Regions from separate parts of the Glutamicibacter sp. BSL13 genome, predicted to be linked through region 3. Evidence: predicted binding sites of a transcription regulator. Region 3 holds the regulator's gene; each other region holds the start of a gene.
The links. The regulator LexA, encoded in region 3, represses DNA repair genes until DNA is damaged. The targets are predictions, from matches to a motif close to TCGAACANNTGTTCGA.
Positions count from the first base shown of each region.

Region 1: RCJ92_RS07590 (LexA family protein) is a predicted target of LexA. The motif match lies at 1,796-1,811, and genes of this name have one in related genera.
Region 2: RCJ92_RS11760 (DUF6504 family protein) is a predicted target of LexA. The motif match lies at 4,783-4,798, and genes of this name have one in related genera.

Region 1 is NZ_JAVGCZ010000030.1:39-7,672, forward strand. It holds gene RCJ92_RS07585 (Y-family DNA polymerase) at 51-1,376, opposite strand; gene RCJ92_RS07590 (LexA family protein) at 1,366-1,782, opposite strand; gene RCJ92_RS07595 (NAD(P)H-binding protein) at 1,936-2,784, shown strand; gene RCJ92_RS07600 (NAD(P)/FAD-dependent oxidoreductase) at 2,937-4,214, opposite strand; gene RCJ92_RS07605 (hypothetical protein) at 4,577-5,770, shown strand; gene RCJ92_RS07610 (malonic semialdehyde reductase) at 5,852-6,472, opposite strand; gene RCJ92_RS07615 (sensor histidine kinase) at 6,814-7,634, opposite strand, start outside.
Region 2 is NZ_JAVGCZ010000073.1:4,808-12,441, forward strand. It holds gene RCJ92_RS11720 (hypothetical protein) at 1-235, shown strand, start outside; gene RCJ92_RS11725 (hypothetical protein) at 187-696, shown strand; gene RCJ92_RS11730 (mycoredoxin) at 807-1,079, opposite strand; gene RCJ92_RS11735 (SOS response-associated peptidase) at 1,116-1,847, shown strand; gene RCJ92_RS11740 (hypothetical protein) at 1,888-2,163, opposite strand; gene RCJ92_RS11745 (MBL fold metallo-hydrolase) at 2,315-2,944, opposite strand; gene RCJ92_RS11750 (S-(hydroxymethyl)mycothiol dehydrogenase) at 2,944-4,029, opposite strand; gene RCJ92_RS11755 (hypothetical protein) at 4,209-4,649, opposite strand; gene RCJ92_RS11760 (DUF6504 family protein) at 4,839-5,147, shown strand; partial or broken gene RCJ92_RS11765 (DNA polymerase III subunit alpha) at 5,258-7,634, shown strand, end outside.
Region 3 is NZ_JAVGCZ010000022.1:832-8,465, forward strand. It holds gene priA (bifunctional 1-(5-phosphoribosyl)-5-((5-phosphoribosylamino)methylideneamino)imidazole-4-carboxamide isomerase/phosphoribosylanthranilate isomerase PriA) at 1-619, opposite strand, end outside; gene RCJ92_RS06140 (hypothetical protein) at 653-802, opposite strand; gene hisH (imidazole glycerol phosphate synthase subunit HisH) at 805-1,440, opposite strand; gene hisB (imidazoleglycerol-phosphate dehydratase HisB) at 1,441-2,061, opposite strand; gene RCJ92_RS06155 (histidinol-phosphate transaminase) at 2,074-3,198, opposite strand; gene RCJ92_RS06160 (LysM peptidoglycan-binding domain-containing protein) at 3,272-3,628, opposite strand; gene lexA (transcriptional repressor LexA) at 3,889-4,608, shown strand; gene RCJ92_RS06170 (NUDIX hydrolase) at 4,735-5,208, opposite strand; gene RCJ92_RS06175 (glycoside hydrolase family 76 protein) at 5,205-6,278, opposite strand; gene RCJ92_RS06180 (NADPH:quinone reductase) at 6,420-7,403, shown strand; gene RCJ92_RS06185 (ATP-dependent DNA helicase) at 7,429-7,634, opposite strand, start outside.

The DNA.
Region 1 (7,634 bases), on a different contig from region 3:
TGCTCTCATTGTGGCACCCCCGTCCGGCCCCGGCCGCGCGGCAACCGGATTCAGGCCCGGACCGTGGGCAGCTCATCCCAGTTCGTGGTGAAGCGCGGGGACATGTGCTCGCGGCGCATCGCCCAGTCCGGATCCCCGGCCAGCCCGCTGCGTCCCAGCCCGATCGCCTTGCTGCCAAAACGCTCGGTCACCTGTTGCACCATCTGGCTCAGTGTTTCCCCGCTGTCCCCGGCGCCCTGCGGTGCCGGTGCCGCGTCCTGCCACTGCAGGTCCAGCTGCGTGGCCTCGGGCCGGTCGCTCAGCCCGGAGAGGATCACCCCGCCACGCACATACTCCGTGCCGGGCTCCATCAGCCCCTCCATCGCCTGCACCGCCAGCCGGGTGATCAGGATCGGGTCCCGGGTCGCCTGCGGCAGACGCACCTGGGTGGAGGGGAAGGAGGCCGGGCCGGCGGCAAAGCGGCTGGTTCCGGCCATCACCGTCAGCAGTGCGGCGTAGCGCCCCTCCCGCGCCAGGCGCGCCGCGGCCTTTTGGGCGTAGAAGCTCATCACCTCGCGCATCTGCTCCCGGCTGGTCACCGGGTGGGCGAAGGAACGGGTGAACATCACCTGCCCCTTGTCGGCACGCTCCTCCACCGGGCCGATGCAGCGGGTTCCGCCCAGTTCAAAAACGGTGCGCTGCAGCACCACGGAGAACCTCTTGCGGATCAGCTGCGGGTCCGCGCCCGCCAGGTCGGCGATGCTCACGATGCCCATCCCGGCCAGTTTCCTGCCGGTTTTGCGTCCCACACCCCACACCTCGGTGACCGGAACCAGGGACTTGATCCGCGCCACCACCTCCGGGTCCATCAGCTGCTCCACGCAGACCCCCTGCAGTCCGGGGTTCTTCTTCGCCACATGGTTGGCGAACTTGGCCAGCGTCTTGGTGGCGGCCACCCCCACGCAGACCGGCACCCCCACCGAACGCTGCAGGGCCGCCCTAATCTGCGCGGCCGTGCGCTGCACCTGCTGCAGGGACCCGGTCAACCCCAGGAAGGACTCGTCGATGGAATACACCTCCTGCCAGGTTCCGAAGCGTGCCAGCACCTCCATGACCCGGGCCGAGAGGTCCCCGTACAGTTCGTAGTTGCTCGAGCGCACCGCCAGCCCGTGGCTGCGCTGCAGGTCGCGGACCTGGAAGTAGGGTTGGCCGGTGGTGATGCCCAGGGCCTTGGCCTCGGCGGAGCGGGCCACCACGCACCCGTCGTTGTTGGACAGCACCACCACCGGCCGGTTGCGCAGGGTGGGGTCAAAAACCCGTTCGCAGGAAACGTAGAAGTTGTTCACGTCCACCAGGGCGATGTGCTCGCCGGCCTGTGCGGATGGGTCAGCGGACATAATGCAGGCACCTGGTCACGACGCCGAACACCTCGACCTCGTCATGCTCACCCAGCCACTGCGGCTGGGCCGACTCGTCGCTGAGCAGCCCGACCCGGCCCCGCTCCACCTGCCAGCGGCGCACCAGCATCTGCTCATTGAGGCTCAGCACCACCACGCTGCCGTGCTGGACCGAGCGGGAGCGGTCCACGATGATTTCATCCCCGTCATGGATCCCCGCGGAGACCATCGCCCCTCCGGCGACCCGCATGATGAATGTGGAGACGCGGTCGGTAATCAGCAGCCGGTTCAGGTCCAGCCCGCCGTCGAAGTAGTCGCGCGCCGGTGAGGGGAACCCCATGGCCTGCACCGCGCCGACCGGCCCGCTGCTGCTGGCCTCGGGAACCAGCGGATCCTTCGCAGCCATCGCCCACCACTTTTCGTACACATATTCGAATACTGTGATTCTAGCAAGGAAACACGCCGCAGTGTCTATGCTGTAAGCAGGCAGGATTCGCGCACCACGGCCGTCGGCCGGCGCGCCTGCCAAGATTGCACCCGGGGGAAGAGAGCCGCATTCGTGAAGGTACTACTGATCAGCTGCGGGGACGTGGGCACGGAAGCCGGTTTCCGCTTCCAGGCCCGCGGAGCCCATGTCACCGCCTGGCGGCGCAATCCGCAGAAGCTGCCGCCAACCTTTCACGGGCAGCAGGTGGATGTGGCCAGCGGGCAGCTGCCGCCAATCGACCCGGACACCGAGGTCGTGCTGTTCACCCCGGTCCCGGCCAGCCGCGACGCCGCAGGCTACGAGCACAGCTATCTGCAGGCGGCACGGCACCTGGTCACCGCCCTGCAACAACAGGCTCCCGCGCTGCGCAGGCTGTTCTACATTTCCTCCACGGCGGTGAACGCCGGCAACGACGGGCAGTGGGTCACCGAGCAACACCCCAAGGAGCCGCGGCGGGAAACCGCCAAGGTCCTGGCCCGCACCGAGGACTACCTGCTGGATTCAGCCCTGCCGGTCACGATCCTGCGCGCCTCGGGCATCTACGGACCGGGGCGCACCCGGCTGATTGACTCCCTGCGCGAGGGCAAGGCCCGCCTGCCGCGAAGCTCGCAGTGGACCAACCGGGTCCACCGCGACGATCTGGCCAAGGCCGTGGTGCATCTGGCGCACTTTGGCTCCGATATCGACGAGCTCTACCTGGCCACCGACAACGAGCCGGCCCAGCTGGCCGAGGTCTACGAGCACCTGGCCGGCCTATTGGGCACCACGCTGCCACCCGCCAGCGAGGAGGCCCCCGGCAGTGGGGCCGACCGGCGGCTGAGCAACGCACGCTTGCGCGCCACCGGCTGGGAGCCGACCTTCCCGAATTATCGGGAAGGATACCGGGCCATCCTGCGCGGCTCCGGTCGCCGCCACCACTGACCGCGCAACACCTTGAAGGTTCCCGGCCCCGGCGCTCCGGGGCGACCCGAGCCTCGGGGCCGGGCTCTTAAACGGCCTCGCGGCCGGATCCCCCAAGGTGAGGCTCCGGCCGCGAGGCAGAATGCGTGTTGGTCTTCGACCGATTACTGGTCTTAGAAGCCCTTGCGCAACGGGTTGAAGTGACGGGCCACCGCGGGCACCGACTGGCCGGTGATCTGCGAGGCCAGGATCTTGCCGGTCAGCGGACCCAGGGCCACGCCCCACATGCCATGTCCGCCACCAACGGAGACGCGCGAGGAGTTGGTCTGCCCGATCAGCGGCAGGCCATCGGCGGTGCAGGGACGCCCGCCAACCCATTCCTCCTGGCGGTTCTCCCAGTTGATGCCGGTGTAGACCGGCTTCGCGGCCGCCACAATGGCCTCGATGCGCTTGGGCTCGAGCTTGTGGTTGGCGTCGCGGAACTCCATGGTGCCGGCGATGCGGAAGCGGTCCCCCAGAGGGGTGCAGGCCACGCGCTGTGCCGGGAAGTAAATCGGGTGGGTCGGCATGTGCTCCGGCTTGACCGTGAAGGAGTAGCCGCGGCCTGCCTGCACGACGACGTTCACGCCGAACTTCTTGGTCAGGTCGTTCATCCAGGCACCGGTGGCCATGACCACGTGATCCGCGGTGATTGCGCGGCCCTCGGAACCGATGACGGTCACCGAGCCGCCGTTGTCCCGCACATCGGTGACGTTGAACGAGCCGATGATGTCACCGCCGCGGGCCTGAACGGACTCCGCCAGCGAAGCCATGTACTTCGGCGGGTTCAGGAAGCGCTGGTTCTTGATGGCAATGCCGGCCACGACGTTCTCCGACAGGGTCGGTTCGATGCCGCGCAGCTCATCGCCCGTCAGCAGGTCGTATTCCACGCTGCCACCGGTCTTGTGGATCATCTCGAATTCGTGCAGCAGCCCGTCGCGGTCCGCCATGGTGCGGAAGCCGGTGAGGAACGGGTTGGCCGGAGTGGTGGTTTCGTGCACGCCCGGGCCGGCCGAGGTGGATTCGGAAATCTCGTCGAAGGCGTCCAGGCCGCTGGTGCCGATCTCGGAGAAGGTCCGCATGGCCTGCTCCCACTTCTTCGGGGTGCTGTGCCAGGCGAAGCCGAGCAGGAAGCGGATCAGCTTGGCGTCGGCCTTCAGCGGGATGTACAGCGGCGAGGCCGGGTCAAACATCATCTTCAGCCCGTTGGTGAAGACCGAGGGCTCTGCAATCGGCAGGGTCAGGGCCGGGGTCAGCCAGCCGGCATTGCCCCAGGATGCACCGGAGGCGACACCGCCGCGGTCTACGACCGTGACCTTCACACCCTGCTCCTGGAGGTACCAGGCGGTCGACAGGCCGACGAAGCCCGCGCCGACTATAACTACATGATCCGGGGCAGCACCCTTGGCCATGATCCACACTCCTTGGAAACCAACGAAAATCTTTTACTTCCCCTGAAGACACAAGGGAATAACTTTGCACTCACTGTCTCGGTTTTGCCGCCCGATTGCAACGCGGACTGGAGATTCCACGGTGATCCAGACCACATTCCAAGCTACACTGAATTTTTTGGAGCAAAACTTGGGAAATACCGCAATATTTGCGGCGCTCAAGGGGCTTTTGCCGCCTCTGCTCCGAATACCGATGTTTTGCTGATGTTTTCCACGTTTTGGAATTCCAGCCCGCCGATGGAGCCCATCGGGGCTAAGAACCGCCTGCGTAGACTGGAATCAGATTCTTACTGCCAACCTACGCAAAGGACCGCGCGCCCGTCATGGCATCACGCAAACCGCACAAGAAGAAGACCGCCCAGGGCCACCCCGCGCGCCGCCCCGGCGCGAGCTCGGTACCCTTCGAAACCGAGGTCCGCCAGGCCCTGCAGCCCTTCAAGCAGGCCCTGTACCGCCACTTCCAGCACGAGTCTGCCACCGAAACCCGCGCCGCGCTGGAGGGGCTGACCACCTTGCTGACCGTGCATGCGCAGCTGCGCAAGGAAGTCGATGTGACAACCCTGGATTCCACAGCCCTGGGTGAGCAACTCGGGCACCTGCGCTCGTTGGGTGAGGAAGTGCTCAAGGCCAGCGCCGGGCTGCTGAAGCAGTACCTGGTCTTCCTGGGTCAAAGCGCCCACTTCGGCGGCAGCGTCGAGGACTTCAAAGCCAGCTTCGAGTTCCTTTCCCGCATGGCCGGAGACTCCCCCATCGTCGTGCCCTTCATGGAGGACGACGAGGCCAACGCCGCACTGGAGCAGTTGCCGCTGGTCTTCGCCGCGCGGGAGCTGGTGGCGTGGGTTGGCGCGGGTCAGCCGACAGACCCCAGTGGCGTGCTGCACGGCGAGCAGCTGCAGCAGGCCGCCGCGGCCTTGGGCATGGACGTGCGGATTGATGGGGCCGCCACGGACCCAGTAAAGGATTGGGAACCGGCCGATGGAACGGCAGTTTCCTCCCTCGGCCAGATTCCACGGCTTTCGGCCTACTGGGATGCCCTGATTGGAACGGCCATGCTGCGTTACGATGCGCCCAACGCAGTGCCCACCGAGAGCCTGCGGGACGCCCTGAACGCCGCCACCGGCCCAGGCGCCCGGCTGATCAAGGAGCTCGTCGCCGAAGTTATCTTCTCCAACGTGCTCACCAATGCTCTGGCGGTTCCCGGTCAAGGCGAGGTGGCCGAGATGGTGGCCGGCGTCTTGAGCAATGCCGCCTCGTCCAACCAGCCGCGTGCCGAGTTCGCGTTGCAAGTACCGGGCAAGGATGACTTGCCCGAGGAACAACATCACCTGATTCCCAAGCTGGAATCGACCATACCCGAAGTTGAGCGCGTGCTGCGCTGCTTCGAACGCGAGGGCCTGGTGGTCATCGACGAGTTCATCGAGGTGCCAGAAGTCGTTCGCGGCCCGCTGGAACGCGCGCTGGAGAAGGTATCCGAACGGCTGCTCAGCGGCGAATCCGAGGCCCCAGAACAGGACTAGCAAACAGTCCCACGAACAGGACGTCTGATACAGGTGGGGGCGCGGTCCGAACATGGACCGCGCCCCCACCTGTACTTCTTGCTAGAGGTTGCGCACCGCGAACTTCGCCTCATGGCGCGGCAGGCGCTCCATCCAGGCATTGGCGCCCGGCTTGCCGACGTTGACGATCATGAAGGACTTGTGGCCCGTTTCTTCGTTAATGGCCGCGTCCACAGCTGCATGGTCAAATCCACCCATCGGTCCGGCGGCCAGGCCTACTGCGCGCACAGCCATCAGGAAGTAGCCCGCCTGCAGCCAGGCATTGCTGCTGCCCACGGCGGCACGAGACTCGGCGTCCTCGAACATTGCCTTGCGTTCCGGGGCGTGCGGGAAGAACTTGGGGAACTGTTCATGCCATTCCGGATCGAAGGACAACACCGCCAGGGCCGGGGCCGCCAGCGCCTTGGCAGCATTTGAGCCGGACATGGTAGCGGCGATGGCGTTGCGCGCTTCATCGCTCTTGATCCAACTGATGCGCAGCGGCTGATTGTTCATCAGCGTCGGACCCATCTTCATGGCATCGTAAATGGCTTCGAGGGATTCATCGGATACGGGTTCGCCACTGAAGGAATTAGCGCTGCGGGCTTCGAAAAACAGCTGATCCATCGCTGCGGGATCGATGGTGTATGCGTCGTGGGCCGTGGCATATGCCTGCTGGGTCACGGGGTCTCCTTCAGGGGCGAATTCGTTTACAACTCAACAGTTCGCCATCATTGGGGATCCGTGCAACCGATTGTGAGTGGAAGCACACGCAGAATGCGTTTGGGCGTTATAAAAGGTACGTTGCATGTACTCTCGGACACGGCATGCGATGGGGGCACATCACCGAGAAAGTTACACTCCGTAGTACACGCAACGTACCTTTTAATCACTGCGGATAAAATCAGGAGCCACTCGCAAAACCCCGTCATTCGTCTTCCGCGGTGATCGGTCTTCACCGATACATATCTAACTTAACCCGTCATTCTGTGAAGCGAAATAGTACTTAAGTAGGAGGGGGTGGGTCAGAAGGGGATCTCAGCGACCAAAATCCACTGGTGAGCATGCTTTCCGGCCTCAAATTGGCCTCCGAAAGCCCGCATGCGGTCTTCCATGCCAATGAGACCACTGCCACCCCACAACGCGTCGTTGGTGGCGATCTTCTTGCTAGTCATCACTTGATTCACCATGCGCAGCACCGCAGTGTCTCCGCGGCGTTTGAGCGAAATGGAGCATTGGCTACCAGGCTCAGCATGTTTGATGATGTTGGTAGTTGCTTCCTGCATCACTCGATAGAGGGCAGTATGTGCCGAGCGTGGTAATTCAGTAATTTCTTGTTCGTCGACGTCAGTCTCCACGTCGAACCCAGCATCTCTGAGACGCTGGGAGAAAACCGTTACTCCCTGGAGGGCTTGGATGGTAGTTGCCGATGGTTTCCCGTTGAGATCTGCCCCGATATCACTCATGGTTCCGTCGCTACGGAGCACATTAAGCATTAGCCGTAGATCGTGCAAGGTTTCCGAACTGAGTTTAGAGATCACGTCGATCGCTTCACGCGACGTATTAGCGTCATTTGCAAATTTTGCGGCTTTTGACTGCATCGCCACGATGGTGATGTCGTGGGCGACGATGTCATGAAGATCTCGCGCGATGTTCTTGCGCTCATCACGAATAGCGTTCTCTGTACGCTCCCGCAGTCTCTCCATCTGTTTCACGCTCTGCTGGTTCTTCTCGAGCAGCACAAAGATGCTGCGTGAGGTCATAAAAGCAAGAATAACTACGGGAATTTGTACGACTAGCGTGATTGCGTCATCCTGAGCACGGATGGCAAACTGCAACATCCAAA
Region 2 (7,634 bases), on a different contig from region 3:
CGGGGATCCGGCTGCGGACCTGGAGCGCGGGGTGCAGCTGCTGCGTGAGGTGCGCGCCGGTCAGATGCCCGCACTGCTGCGCATCTACCGCCCCGATCCGACCCTGGCCTTCGGGCAGCGTGATGTCCGGCTCGAGGCTATCAGGCGGCCGTGGAAGCGGCGCAACGTCATGGGTTCACGCCCGTGGTGCGCCAGGCCGGTGGGCGGGCGGCGGCCTACCACCGCGGCACACTGATTGTGGATCACATTGAGGCCGAAGCCGAGGCAATGATGGGACACCAGGCCCGGTTCACCGATTTCGGGGAACTGTATGCCAGGGCGCTGCAGCGGCTGGGAGTCCAGGCGCGAATGGGGGAACTGGCTGGCGAATACTGTGCCGGAGAGCACTCCGTGCACGGGGTGCCCGGCCCAGGCGCACGAGTCGGCGCCCCGGTGAAACTCATCGGAACGGCCCAACGGGTGGTGGCCGGGGCGTGGCTTTTTTCATCGGTCTTCGTCATCAGCGAATCGGCTCCCATCCGTGCCGTGCTCGACGAGGTCTACCAGCGGATGCAGATCCCCATGGATCCATCGACCATTGGGGCGGCTGATGACCTGGTTCCCGGGCTCAGCGTCGAGGACTTTACCCGAGCTCTACTAAAGGAGTACTCCACCAGATACCAGTTGGACCAAGTGGGGGAGAAGACACTTAGTTAGCAACGCCGACCCGGGGTCAGCCAGCTACGGTCGGATAGCGCAATGCCCAGCAGGCCGCGGTGCGGGCTGCTGGGCATTGCGCTAAGTTCTCTGATCAATCACCGACGCCGTTAGGCGCGTTCCAGGACCTCTTCGATGCGCGGATTGGTGGCTGCGCTGCCGTCGGAGAACACCAGTGTCGGCACGGTCTGGTTGCCGCCGTTGAAGGACTCGACGATCTGGGCGGTGCCTTCCACCTCTTCGATGTTCACCTCGGTGTACTTCACACCCTTCTGGTCCATCATGCGCTTGAGGTTGCGGCAGTAACCGCACCAGCTGGTGGTGAACATGGTTACCGACCCGGATTCCGGGATGTACTGGTCATAATTTACTGGGTTGCTCATACCTCATTGAACCATTTTGCTGGCAGACTTGTTCCCATGTGCGGAAGATACGTCATGGCCAAGGCCATCGGGGATCTGGTGGCCGAAGCGGAAGCCGAAGCGGATGCGAACCTGGAATTGCGCCAGTCCTGGAATGTTGCGCCGACCACCGATGTGCCGATCGTCCTGGAGCGGCTGATCGACGGGCAGTTGCATCGCCAAGTCCATGTGGCCCGGTGGGGCCTGGTTCCCGGCTGGGCCAAGGACCTGTCGGTCGGGGTGCGGGCCTTCAACGCCCGCAGCGAGACCGCCGAAAGCAAGCCGACCTTTCGGGCCGCGGTGAAGAAACGCCGGGCCGCGGTGCCCGTGGAAGGCTACTACGAGTGGAAGAAGGAGCCCGGGGGCAAGAAACGTCCCTACTTCGTGCACACCGGGGACGGAAGCCTGATCTTCTTTGCCGGCCTCTACGAGTGGTGGAAGGACGAGGACGGCAGCTGGATCCTGTCCACCTCCATCCTCACCATGGAATCGCCCCAGGAATCGGAGCCCGGGGTGCTGGGGGAACTGGCTGGCCTGCACGACCGCCTGCCGATTCCCATGGACAAGGACATGATGGCCCGGTGGCTGGCCCCCATGGACGAGGACGGGGCGGGGCTGATTGAGCAGCTGCGTGAGCAGGCCTTCGACGTTGCCTCCCAGTGGGCCATGCATGAGGTGGACTCCGCCGTGGGCAACGTCCGCAACAACTCACCGGAACTGGTCGAACCCCATACCTCCCAGCTGTTCTAGCCCGTTCCGGCCCGGCGGGCGCCCGAGGCAGCGGCCGTGGCTAGCGCCGGCGCCGGCCCAGCCGGATGCCCAGTCCCAGGAAGAACGCCGCCACCCCGGCAAAGAGCAGCACCAGGGCGGCCACCGCCATCGGCGTGGGGCCGGGAAAATAGGTGGTCTCGCTCAGCGGCGCGTAGGCGAACCAGCCGAATTCGCGCAGCTGGCGGGCATCCCACCACTTCATGACCAGCCCGGCGATCAGGCACAGGACTCCGCTCAGCATCAGGATGGCGGCCCCGCGAGGCCGCGGTTTCGTACCGGGAAGGTTCGTTGACATGTTGTCATTATGACCGGGTCCCGCGCACTTTCAGCGCCGGGCGCGCGGGCCGGACCCACTGGGGAGTCACCAAAGCAAAAACCTGCCGTCGGGCGATGGCGGGTCAGCCATGGCGCGACGGCAGGTTTAGCGCGGAAGGTTGCCCCAGGACCTAGTGGCCGCGGGCGATCCACTCATCCAGGTTCGGGGCCTCGGCCGCGATGCTGGTGCTCGGCCCGTGCCCGGTGTAGACCACGGTCTTCTCCGGCAGGTTCAGCAGGCGTTCGCGGATCGATTCGATGATCGTCTCGAAGCTCGAGTAGCTGCGCCCGGTGGCGCCAGGGCCCCCGCTGAACAGGGTGTCACCACTGAACACCACATCCAGCTCCGGCACGTGGAAGCACGTGGAGCCCGGCGAGTGCCCGGGGGTATGCATCGCATGCAGGGTGACCCCGGCGATGGAGAACTGGTCCCCGTCCTTGATCTCCGCGTCTGGCTTGCGCTCCGGGTAGACCGCGTCCCAGAGCATCGAGTCCTCCGGGTTCAGGTACAGCGGGGCGCCGACCTTGTCGGCGAACTCCCCGGCGGCGCGGATGTGGTCATCGTGGCCGTGGGTGAGCAGCACCGCCTTGACCTTGCGCTCGCCCAGGGCGGTGAGGATCTTCTCCGGCTCGTGGGCCGGGTCGATGACCAGCACCTCCTTGGCGTCGCCGATGATCCAGACGTTGTTGTCCACATCCCAGGTTCCGCCATCGAGGCTGAAGGTCCCCGAGGTGATCACGTTTTCAATCTGTGCGTTCATTAGAGTTCCACCACCGATCGCAGCACGGTTCCTTCGTGCATCTTGTCAAAGGCCGCCTCAATCTCGTCCAGCTTGATGCGTTCGGAGACAAAGGTGTCCAAGTCCAGGCGGCCGAGCTTGTACTGGTCCACCAGCATCGGGAAGTCCCGGCTGGGCAGGCAGTCCCCGTACCAGGAGCTCTTCAGCGCCCCGCCGCGGCCGAACACGTCCAGCAGCGGCAGCTCCAGGGTCATCTCCGGGGTCGGCACGCCCACCAGTACCACGCGTCCGGCCAGGTCGCGGGCGTAGAAGGCCTGCTTGTAGGTTTCGGGCCGGCCCACCGCGTCGATGACCACATCGGCGCCGAAGCCCCCGGTCAGTTCCTGGATCGCCTGCACGGCGTCCTGCTTGCTGGAGTCCACGGTGTGGGTGGCACCCAGCTTCTGAGCGGTCTTGAGCTTGTCCGGGTTGACGTCCACCGCGATGATGGTGGTCGCCCCGGCCAGCTGGGCGCCGGCGATGGCCGCGGCTCCCACCCCGCCGCAGCCGATCACGGCCACGGACTCACCGCGCTTGACCTCACCGGTGTTGATGGCCGCGCCAATGCCGGCCATGACCCCGCAGCCGAGCAGGCCCACCGCGGCGGCGTCGGCATCCTCGTCGACCTTGGTGCACTGCCCGGCAGCCACCAGGGTCTTCTCGGCGAACGAGCCGATGCCCAGCGCGGCGCTCAGCTCGGTGCCGTCCTCCAGGGTCATCTTCTGGGTGGCGTTGTGGGTGTTGAAGCAGTATTGCGGTTCGCCCTTTTCGCAGGCGCGGCACTGGCCGCACACCGCGCGCCAGTTCAGGATGACCCGGTCGCCAACCTTGACGTTGGTGACGTTCTGCCCGATCTGGGAAACCACCGCAGTGGATTCGTGACCCAGCAGGTACGGGTAATCGTCGCCAATCCCGCCCAACTTGTAGTGCAGGTCGGTGTGGCACACCCCGGTGGTCAGAACGTCGACGACGACTTCACCGGGCCCCGGATCCGGGACGATGATGTCCACGACCTCGACAGGGGCATCCTTGACGCGGGAAATAACGGCTTTAACCTTATGAGGCATGTGTTTTGGTCCCCTTAGATTGAAAAGTTGCAGGTCTTCTCGATGCTATCGGTCGCGCGCCCGGGTTTCTAGGATGTGTCCATTGCGCCCAGGTTTGCCGCGTCCCGGCGTGGAGTGCCGCGAGAGCTGCGGTGTGCTTGTCCGTTCAGGGCGTAAGAGTGTTACGACCGCGCGCAGGGTTAGGGCAATTGCTCGATCCAGCCGCGGATCCTTTGCAGTTCGCCCTGCTCCAGCAACAGCACAACCTGCATCCCGCTGCCGGTGGGCTGAAGCAGCGCCGCCTGGCCCTCGCCCAGGCCCGCTAGAGCAGCGGCGGCCGGGGAACCATTGCCCGCCGCCTTGGTGGTCGCCAGATAGAGCTCCGCCGGGCTGTTGTTCCAGGACTCGAGGATGGCGCTGCGTTCGGTGAAGAAGCTGCGCGCCTCATCCAAGTGGAACCAGCCGGTGAGACTCTGGGTGCTCAGCTCCACGACGGTGATGGGGGTGCGTTTCCTCACCCCGCCCAGCTGCCCGGTGGCGCGCAGCGTGTAGCCGCTGCCATGCAGGGGTTCACCCTGGGCCAGTAGCTGCTGCTGTTGCTCCTCAGCCGCGGTGCGGCTCTTGCGTCCAAATAATCCCATGGGGGCCTTTCGAATGTTCTGCTCCAGGCGGCGAGCCCGCCGCGGTCTCAGCATGACTCTACAGTTCCTGTTTGCGGGCCAGCATCGGCGGCCGACCCAAACTGTCCGGGGCGCTGACTACTGTCGCTACTGATCGAACACGTGTTCGAATACAATTGATGGAGCAGCAGTTAGGAGTCAACCGTGGGCATGTTCACCGAGGCGATCGAGGTTGCGTGCACTCCGGCCGGGGTGCCGTTGCGGGTGCGCTGGAAGGGGCATGAGTATCGCCTGGTGGCCGAACCGCACCGCTGGTTCGAGCGCCGCAAGTGGTGGGACGAGGGTATGCGCGTTCCGCGCGGCACCGGCGCCGGGGTGGTTGACTACGAGATTTGGCGGCTGCAGATCGCCCTGGGCTCCTCCCGCAGCCAGGGGCGGACCATCGATGTCAGCTTTGACCCGCAATCGGCGCGCTGGCGATTGATCCGGGTGCACCAGGAGCTGCCGCTGAGCGCGTAGCGCTTAGGGGTGGTGGCGCCTTCGGGAGGGGCGGCTGAGTAGGGCGTGTGCCAACCGTTCGAAACTTTGTTCTAATAGGGGTCTGGAAAGTTTTGAAGGAATGCCCGCCCATGAGTTTCACCCACCTGAACGTCGTCTCGGCCTACAGCGCCCACTACGGGGTCGACACCCCGGTGCTGCTGGCCGCCCAGGCCAAGGCCGATGGTGCCTGGGCGTTGGGGTTGTGCGACCGGGACGGGCTCTATGGCGCGGTGAAGCACGTAGGTGCCTGCCTGGAGCACGGGCTGAGGCCGATCCTGGGGGTCAACCTGGCGGTTCTTGACCGGCAGGGACGCGCCGGTGGACGCATTCTGCTGCTGGCGCGGGGCAACAGCCGGGGCGCCGGGTACGCGGCCCTGTGCCGGGCGGTCAGCGCCGCGCACACCCACCGCAAGAGCGTGGGACTGAACCGCACCCAGCTGCGCGAGCACCTGGCCGGCGGCAACCTGATGGTGCTGCTGGGCGCCGAATCCGAGGTGGGCAAGGCCATCGAGGCCCGCAACTACACCGCCGCCCGCCAGCTGCTGGCCCAGTGGCGGAAACTGGCCGGCAGGCTGCTGCGCGTGGAGGTCACCACCCACCTCTCGGCCGAGGGGCAGCGCTACTGCCTGGGCCATGCCAGCAAGCTGGTGCGCCTGGCCGGGGAGCTGGGCATCACCCCGGTGCTGAGCAATGCCGTGCGCTATGCCGGCCCGGACGGGGCGGTCACCGCCGACATCCTGGATTCGGCCCGGGTGCTGCACAGCCTGGATGCGCTTGATGAGCTGCAGCCCACCGGGCAGGGCTGGCTGAAAACCCCGCAGGAGATGCACCGCCTGGCCGGGGACATCGCCCGGGCCACCGAGCGCGGCTGGGCTTCCCGGCTGCTGCACGCCACCGAGCAGGTGGCCGCCTGGGCCGCCCTGGATCCCGGCCAGGACCTGGGATGGAAGCGGCCGGTGATCCCCGAGCACCGGATCATCGGGATCACCGGGGACGCCCAGCACCAGCTGCGCCAGCGGGTGCACGCCGCGGTGCCCCGGATGCTGCCGCACACCGATCAAGGGGTCATCGAGTCCCGGCTGGAATTGGAGCTGGGGGTGATCTCCCGGCTGGGGTTCGCCGGCTACTTCCTGACCGTCGCCGAGACCGTGCGGCTGATCACCGACATGGGGGTGCGGGTCTCGGCCCGCGGCTCCGGGGCCTCCTCGCTGGTGAACTTCCTGCTGGGCATCAGCCACGTCAACCCGCTGCAGCACGACCTGGTCTTTGAGCGCTTCCTCTCCGATACCCGCACCACCCTGCCCGATATCGACATCGACGTGGAATCCGCGCGCCGCCACGAGATCTACCACAAGATCTTTGACACCTTCGGCGCCGAACGGGTGAGCCTGATGAGCATGCAAAACGCCTACCGCGCCCGCGGTGCGGTGCGTGATGCCGGGGCGGCGCTGGGCATTGAGCAGGAGCAGGTCGATGAGATCGCCAAGCAGCTGTGGCGCTTTTCCGCCTCCTCCTTCCGCGAGGCGCTGGCCGAGAAACCCGAACTGGCGGCCCTGGCCGGGCGAATCAGCGGCAACCGGCAGCTGGACCAGCTGGTGGACGCCACCGAACGGCTGGACAGGCTGCCACGGCACATTTCCATGCACCCGTGCGGGGTGATCCTCTCCGATGCCACGCTGCTGGAACGCACCGCCGTGCAGCCCTCGGGCATCGGGCTGCCGATGAGCCAGTTCGACAAGCACGACATGGATTTGATGGGGCTGATCAAGCTCGACGTGCTCGGGGTGCGCATGCAGTCGGCGATCGCCTACACCCTGGAGGAGATCAAGCGCCTGCACCCCAACCGGCAGGCCGTGGCCCGCGCCGGCGGACACCGGAACGAGGAGTACATCCAGCAGGACGGGCACATCGACTTCACCAAGGTGCCCCTGGATGATGAGATCACCTTCGAGCTGATCCGCTCCACCCACACCCTGGGCTGCTTCCAGATCGAATCCCCGGGCCAGCGCGAACTGATCGGCAAGCTGGCCCCGCGCGAATTCAACGACCTGATCATCGACATCTCGCTCTTCCGGCCCGGGCCGATGCAGTCGAACATGGTCAAGCCCTACCTGGAGCACCGCCACGGCTTCGCCCCGGCCCAGTACCTGCACCCGGACCTGGTGCCGGCGCTGGCCGAAACCCACGGGGTGACCGTCTTCCACGAACAGGTGCTGCGCATCCTGAACGTGATGACCGGCTGCGACCTGGGGATGGCCGACGTCTACCGCCGCCACCTGGGCAACCCGCAGCGCGAACCGGAGGTCGAACGCTTCTTCCGCACCGCGGCCACCCAGCGCGGCTACGGCCAGCAGACCATCGACGAGGTGTGGGCGGTGCTGGCCGGGTTCGGCTCCTTCGGCTTCTGCAAGGCGCACGGGGCCGCGTTCGCGGTGCCCACCTACCATTCGGCCTGGCTGAAGGCGC
Region 3 (7,634 bases):
CATCCAGGGAGGAGATGCCGCCGGAGGCCACGATCGGCTTGTCGGTCTTGGCGCACATTTCCAGCAGCAGCTTCACGTTCGGGCCGCGCAGGGTGCCGTCCTTGGTGACGTCGGTGACCACGTAGCGCGGGCAGCCGGCGTCCTCCAGCCGGGCGAGCACCTCCCACAGGTCCCCGCCTTCCTTGGTCCAGCCGCGACCGGCCAGGGTGGTGCCGCGCACGTCCAGGCCGACGGCGATCTTGTCGCCGAAGCGCTCAATGGCCTTGGCGGTCCATTCGGGGTTCTCCAGGGCGGCGGTGCCCAGGTTCACTCGGGTGGCGCCGAATTCCAGGGCCCGCTCCAGTGAGGCGTCATCGCGGATGCCGCCGGAGAGCTCCACCTTGATCTGCAGTTCCTGGGCGATGCGCTGGACAATGTCGGTGTTGTGTCCGCGGTCAAAGGCGGCGTCCAGGTCCACCAGATGCAGCCATTCGGCGCCGTCGTTCTGCCAGGCCAAGGCGGCTTCCAGCGGATCGCCGTAGCCGGTCTCGGAGCCGGCTTCGCCCTGGACCAGGCGTACGGCCTGCCCGTTGGCGATGTCGACGGCGGGAAGCAGTTCCAGGTGTGTTTGCTCGCTCATTGTTTCCTTTGTGTTCTGCGGTGGCGTAGGGCGCTACAGGGTCAGGACCCACCCGGCAATGACTGCCATGGCGGCCAGCGCCCAGCAGGCGATGATCCAGGAGATGTGGGCTTTCTGGCTTTTCAGGGAGATCGCTCCCCCGGCCAGGAAGGCTCCGACTCCCAACAAGACAACGGTCCACATGTTTAGAGGGTCTCCAACCAGTTGCGCAGCAGGCGGTTGCCCGCCGTGCCGGATTTCTCGGGGTGGAACTGGACCGCGGAGAGCGGACCGTTTTCCACGGCGGCGACAAACGGGGTGCCGTGGGTGCTCCAGGTGACCTTGGGGGCGCTCATCGCCGGCTGGGTGATGTCAAACTCCCAGTGGCGCACGCCGTAGGAGTGCACGAAGTAGAACCGCTCCTGTTCGATCCCCTCGAACAATCGGCTGCCCTCGGGAACCTGGACGGTGTTCCAGCCCATGTGTGGGATCACTTCGGCTTCCAGGCGCTCCACGACGCCGGGCCATTCGCCCAGGCCCTGGCTGCGCACCCCGTGTTCCACGCCCTCATCGAAGAAGACCTGGTGGCCAACGCAGATGCCCAGCACCGGTCGGCCGCCGGCAACCCGGCGTCCGATCCAGCGCGGCGCGTCAATGGCCTTGAGCTGTTGCATCACCGAGGCGTAGGCCCCCACCCCGGGGACCACCAGGCCATCGGCTTCCAGGATCGCGGTGGAGTTGGCGGTCAACTCCACATTGGCTCCGGCCGCCTCCAGGGCGCGTACCGCAGAGCGGACATTGCCGGACCCGTAGTCCAGGACGACTACGTTTTTACTTCCCACCTACAGCGCACCCTTCGTGGACGGGATTTGGTCCCCCATGCGGGGGTCGGTTTCCACCGCTTCGCGCAGCGCCCGTGCCAGGGCCTTGAACTGCGCTTCAACGATGTGGTGTGGGTCGCGCCCGGAGAGTACCTCGATGTGGGCGCAGATCTGGGCGTGGAAGGTCAGCGACTCGAAGACGTGGCGCGTCATCGACCCGGTGAAGTGCCCGCCGATCAGGTGGTATTCCTGGCCGGCCGGCTCCCCGCCGTGCACCAGGTAGGGCCGGCCGGAGATGTCCACGACGGCGCGGGCCAGGGCCTCGTCCAACGGCGCGTAGGCGGTGCCGAACCGGCGGATGCCGGCCTTGTTGCCCAGGGCAGTGCGCAGCACCTCGCCAATGGTGATGGCGGTGTCCTCCACGGTGTGGTGCACGTCGATGTGGGTGTCGCCGGTGGCGCGCACGGTCAGGTCGATCAGCGAGTGCTTGGACAGTGCGGTGAGCATGTGGTCGAAGAACGGCACGGAGGTGCTGATCTCGGACTTGCCGGTGCCGTCCAGGTCAAGTTCAACGAACACGGACGACTCGCTGGTCACGCGTTCCATGCGGGCTTTGCGGCCGCCCAGGGATTCGGCAGACATCTTCTTCCTTCGCTAGCTTCTGGCAGTTTGCTGGTGCGCCGGTTCGAGCAGCTCGCTGAGCCGGTCGAGGAAGGCGGTGGTTTCCGCCTCGGTGCCGGCGGTGACGCGCAGGGTGCCAGGGATCCCGTTGTTACGCACAATGATCCCTGCCTCGAGCAGGCCCTGCCAAATCGCTTCCGGATCCTGCAGCCCGCCGAAGAACACGAAGTTCGAATCGCTGACCGAGGGCTGCAGGCCCAGTTCGGTCAACCGGGTGACGATCCGGTCACGCTGGGTCTTGATCTGTTCGACCTCGGCCAGCAGTGCGTCCACGTTTTTCAGTGCCGCGATCGCGGTGGCCTGGGTGACCGCCGAGAGGTGGTAGGGCAGGCGCACCAACCGGATGGCGTCACTGACTTCAGGGGCCGCGGCCAGATAGCCAAGGCGTGCCCCGGCCAGCGCAAACGCCTTGGACATGGTCCGGGTGACGATCAGGCGCTGGCGGCCGGGCAGCAGGCCCAGCGCGGACTTGGTGCCGGCCAACGCGAACTCGGCGTAGGCCTCATCGACGATCACGATCGCGTTGTTCTCGCTGGCCGCCTCGTAGACGGCCTGGATGACATCCAGCCCCAGGGCGGTACCCGTGGGGTTGTTGGGTGAGCAGAGGATCACGATGTTCGGGCGGTGTTCGCGCACCTGACTGGCGGCCGATTCGGCGCTGAGCGTGAAGTCCGCGGCACGGGTTCCGGCGATGAAGGCGGTATCGGTGCCGCTGGCCAGCAGCGGGTACATGGAGTACGTGGGTACGAAGCTCATGACGCTGCGTCCCGGTCCACCGAAGGCCTGGAGGATTTGCTGCAGGATTTCGTTCGAGCCGTTCGCCGCCCAGATGTTCTCGGCGCGCAGTTCATGCCCCAGGTAGTCGGCGAGCAGTTCACGCAGTTCGGTGAATTCGCGGTCCGGGTAGCGGTTGAGGGTGGTGGCGGCCTTGGCCACTTCTTGTGCAATTGCCTCGACCACGGCCGGCGGCAGTGGATGGGTGTTTTCGTTGACGTTCAACTGGATGGGCACGTCGATTTGCGGCGCGCCGTAGGGAGAGAGCCCGCGGAGATTCTCACGCAAGGGCAGTTGACTTAACAGTTCACTGCGGTCTTTCACACGGTAATTCTAAGCTGGGGCGGGCGCTGGCAGTGAATCAGTGACGCTCCAGGCGGTAACAATGAACCGCGGGCTATTGCTGGTCCAGGACCGGAATCTGCAGGGTTTGTCCGGCCTGCAGCACGCCGCCATGCAGCGAGTTCATTTCGCCGATGTAGCGAATGGCATCTTCCTGGTTGTAGCCTTGCGCGTATTCGCTGGCCAAGTCCCACAGGGTGTCCCCGGGAATGACGGTCACCTCCACCGTTTCAACGCCTACTGGCTCCTGGTCGGAGGCCATTACGGAGTTGGAGAACGTGGTCAGCAGGAAAGTTGCGGCCAGGGCCAGCAGGAAGACCGGAACCCCGATCAACACAACCCAGCCGCGTCGGGTCAGGCGGATTCGCATGCGTGTGGTGCTTTGATCTTTATCCAGTGCCGTAGTGGCCATGGCCGATCTCCTCTCAGGACGAGCGTGATGCGAGTTTCTAATGTTCGAACATCCCATTCGAAGATATGTTCGGATCTAGTACATCTTTTCTAACAGAGCTCGGCGACACTTGTCTAGATAGTTCGAACAAATCTTTGAAAGAGGCTTCGAAATCCACTAGGATTTCGAAGTAAATCGAGCATGAAGACATCACAACAGTCAGCACCGACAGTTTGACCGCTCGGCCATGACTCGCAATCGTTAGGGAAGGCAGAAATTACATGTCAGCATCACAACGCACTCCGCGTGCCAATGCTCGGTCGCTGACCATCCGCCAGAAGAAGATCCTGGAAACCATCCAGCGGGCCATCGGGAACAACGGCTACCCGCCCTCGATGCGTGAGATTGGCGACTCGGTCGGGTTGGCCAGCCTCTCCTCGGTAACCCACCAGTTGGGTCAGCTGGAGAAGCTCGGCTATATCCGCCGGGACCCGCGCCGCCCCCGCGCCATGGAAATTCTGCTTCCGCTGCAGCTGAACGACGAGTCTGAATCCGCTTCCAAGGAACCGGCCGCCCAGCCGGAGCCGGCCGATGACACCAAGGTCATTGAGCTGAGCACCTCGGCGGACACCACGATGGTGCCACTGGTTGGACGCATTGCCGCCGGTGGTCCGATCCTGGCTGAGCAGAGCGTCGAGGATGTCTTCTCCCTGCCGCGTCAGCTCGTGGGCCACGGTGAGCTGTTCATGTTGCGGGTTTCGGGCGACTCCATGGTGGATGCCGCCATTTGCGACGGCGACTGGGTGGTGGTGCGCCGTCAGCAGACCGCCGACAACGGCGACATCGTTGCCGCCCTGCTGGATGAGGAAGCCACCGTCAAGACCTTCCGCCAGCGTGATGGCCACACCTGGCTGCTTCCGCAGAACTCGCGCTACGAACCGATTCTGGGCGACAGCGCCACCATCATGGGCCGCGTTGTTTCGGTGATGCGTTCGCTCTAGCCTTCCTGCCACCTTCGGCACAGTCCCGGTGTTTCGCGTTGCCAAACGCGGCACGCCGGGATTTTGTTTTGGCTCTGCTCGACGCTCCCACCCAAGCCGGGAATCAATTCATCCGGATAACGTCCGCTAGGGAGCGAGGCAGGTGAAGTCCTGCAGTGGCAGGCGCAGTTGTTCAAGGACCACCTTTTCGTGGGGCACCACGGGGATTGGCAGGTCATCGAGCCCGAACCAGCGAAGATCCACGGCTTTGTCCGGCTCGTGGATCTCGGGTGTGCCCTGCCAGGTGCGGCATTCGAAAAAGAAGTCGACGCGGCCGGGCTGATCCTTGACCGCAGCCGGGCGCTGCAGCACCGTCAGGGGGTGAAGATGTTCTTGGCAGACCCGTACACCCAGCTCCTCGCCAGCTTCTCGAATGGCTGCCGCTACTGCGCTTTCCCCATTCTCCAGATGCCCGGCGGCGGCAGCGCCCCAGTACCCGTCCAGGAAACCAGTGCCTCGCCGCTGTTGCAGCAGCACGGCGTCGGCTTGGCGAAAGATCACGTAACACACTGCGGTGAGTCCGCTGCGAGCCGGAGGCAAGTCCTGCGGTGGAAGGCTCATGAGGTCCGTCGTTTCAGGTCGGTGCTCCGCGTGACGACCGCTGCGGCCGAGAGGATGCTCCAGCGCTGCACGGCTTCGGACAGCTGGGCCGTCTGCTTGTCCAGGACGGTGGCGGCGGTATCGGAAACGAGCCGCGCGGCGGTTTGCCGCGCCTGCTGCGGCAGCCGGTGATCCGTAGCGGCCAGCGCCAGGTAGCGGCAGAGGATTCCGGTGAACAGGCTCCCATCCCCGCCCTGTTCCAGGCGCAGCCCCTGCTGGGGAACGGTGAGCCGATGGTCCACCGCGTCGATGAGGTCGGCGGCCTGGCGCAGGTACCGTTCGTCCCCGAGCTCCAGCCAGGCCCCAAGGATTGGGCCCTGGTTGTAGGTGTAGATCTGTCCTTCGAGCCGATGCCCGGCGTTAACCAGATAGATCCCATCCAGGTAGAGGCCCAGGGTGGGGTCGAAGAGCTTCTCGCGCATCCAGTCGACCAGCGCGCCAGCGGTTTTCCGGTCCCCGATGCGGGCGAAGTGCAGGGCCGCGGGGCCGTTGACCGGCACGTTCTTGAACGCGCGTTTGCGTGACCAGTACAGGCCGCCGCCAAGCACCGAATCCTGACCGCTGCGCAGTTGGCGGGTCAGCGAGTCCACCGCCGACTGGGCAAGTTTTGCCGGTTGTTGGTGCAGTTCCAGGGACAGCGCGTTCAGCCGGTGGCTGGAGAGCGCCAGCCAGGCCATGTCATCAAAAAAATAGTTCGGGAACACCCCGAAGTTGCGGATCTTGATCCCGCGCAGCAGCCGCAGCCCGCGGCGCACCTCGGCCTTGGCTGCCTCGGGTGCGCCGGCCCGCACATAGTGACACCCCATGTCCACGATCGCGTCCAGGTAGTGGGCCTGCCACCAGTAGTGCCATTCAGACCATGGGGCGTCCCCTCGGATCCGGCGCCCACGGGCTGCCGGCGCCTTAGGGGTGGGAACCGGTGCCCGCAACGCTCCGATCCAGGTGCCGGGCAGCCCCATGAGCCGGTGCCCGAAACGGTCGTTGACATCACGGGCAGCGTTGTCGGCCAGCGCGGTCCAGCTGTGGGTCATGCACTGCTCCTCTACCTGACAGGGGTCGGCGGGCAACCACCGGGTGCGGCGGTGTTCTGTGACGAGTCTACGTTTCCCGCCCAGCGCGCGCATTTGCCGCCGTACTTGGCTTGGCGCCGGCCGCGGGAGCATGCTGGAGACATGATGCGTGCAGCGGTTATCGATGTTCCAGGTCCGGCTGAATCCGTTGCGGTGCGTGAGGTTCCGATTCCCACACCGAAACCGGACGAGGTGTTGGTGCGCGCCGAGTTCTCCTGCGTGAACCATGTGGACACCTTTGTGCGTTCCGGCGCGTACGCCACCGAGCTTCCCTCCCCGTTCATCATCGGTCGGGATGTGGCCGGCACGGTCGAGGCCGTGGGTGAGTCGGTCACCGGGTTCAGCGTCGGGGACCGGGTCTGGTCAAACTCGTTGGGGTATGACAGGCGGCAGGGGTCCTTTGCCGAATTCTGCGTGGTGCCGGCCGCACGGCTTTTCACGGTCCCGCAGAACGTGGCGGATTTGCGCGGCGTGGTGGCGCTGTCCCATGCCATGACCACCGCGTGGCTGGGGCTGGGGCGCAGCGCACCGCTGGCCGCCGGGCAGTCGGTGTTCATTGGTGGGGCGGCCGGTGCCGTGGGCAGTGCAGCCGTGCAGTTTGCTTGCGCCCGCGGCGCCCGGGTGATTGCCAGCGCCGCCCCAGCGGATCATTCGTGGGTCAGGGGTTTGGGGGCTGACACCGTGCTGGACTATGCCCGGCCCGACCTCATCGAAGCGGTGGCCTCCCACGTGCCCGAAGGTACGGCGATCTGGTGGGACACGTCGGGTCACCAGCAGCTGGCCCAGCTTATCCCGGCGCTGGCCAACCGGGGCACCGTGTTGATTTCCGCGGGCCTGCAGGCCGAGGCCAGCATTCCGGTCGGTGCGCTCTACACCCGGGATGTGAGCGTGAAGGGTTTCGCCGTCTCGAACGCGAGAGCCGAGGAACTTTCTGCGGCGGCCGCCGCGCTGAATGAGTTGCTGGCCACGAGGGAGCTGAAGTACCGGGTGGATCGCGAGTTGCCCCTGGAGCAGGCGGGCGAAGCCCACCGGCTGGTGGAGGCCGGTGGGCTTCATGGAAAGGTTCTGGTGCGCCTGCGCGGCTGACCCGGGCGGGGGCGGCCGGCACCGGCTACTTGTTCGGGTTCAGCCGTTTGAGCACCCCGAGGATGACCTTCTTGTCCGGGGTGGGCCACATCGGCGGCAGCGAGCTCTTCAGGTAGCCGCCGTAGCGTGCGGTGGCCATCCGGGAATCCAGCACCGCCACCACGCCCTTGTCGTTGATCGAGCGGATCAGGCGTCCGGCCCCCTGGGCCAGGCGCACCGCTGCGTGGGCGG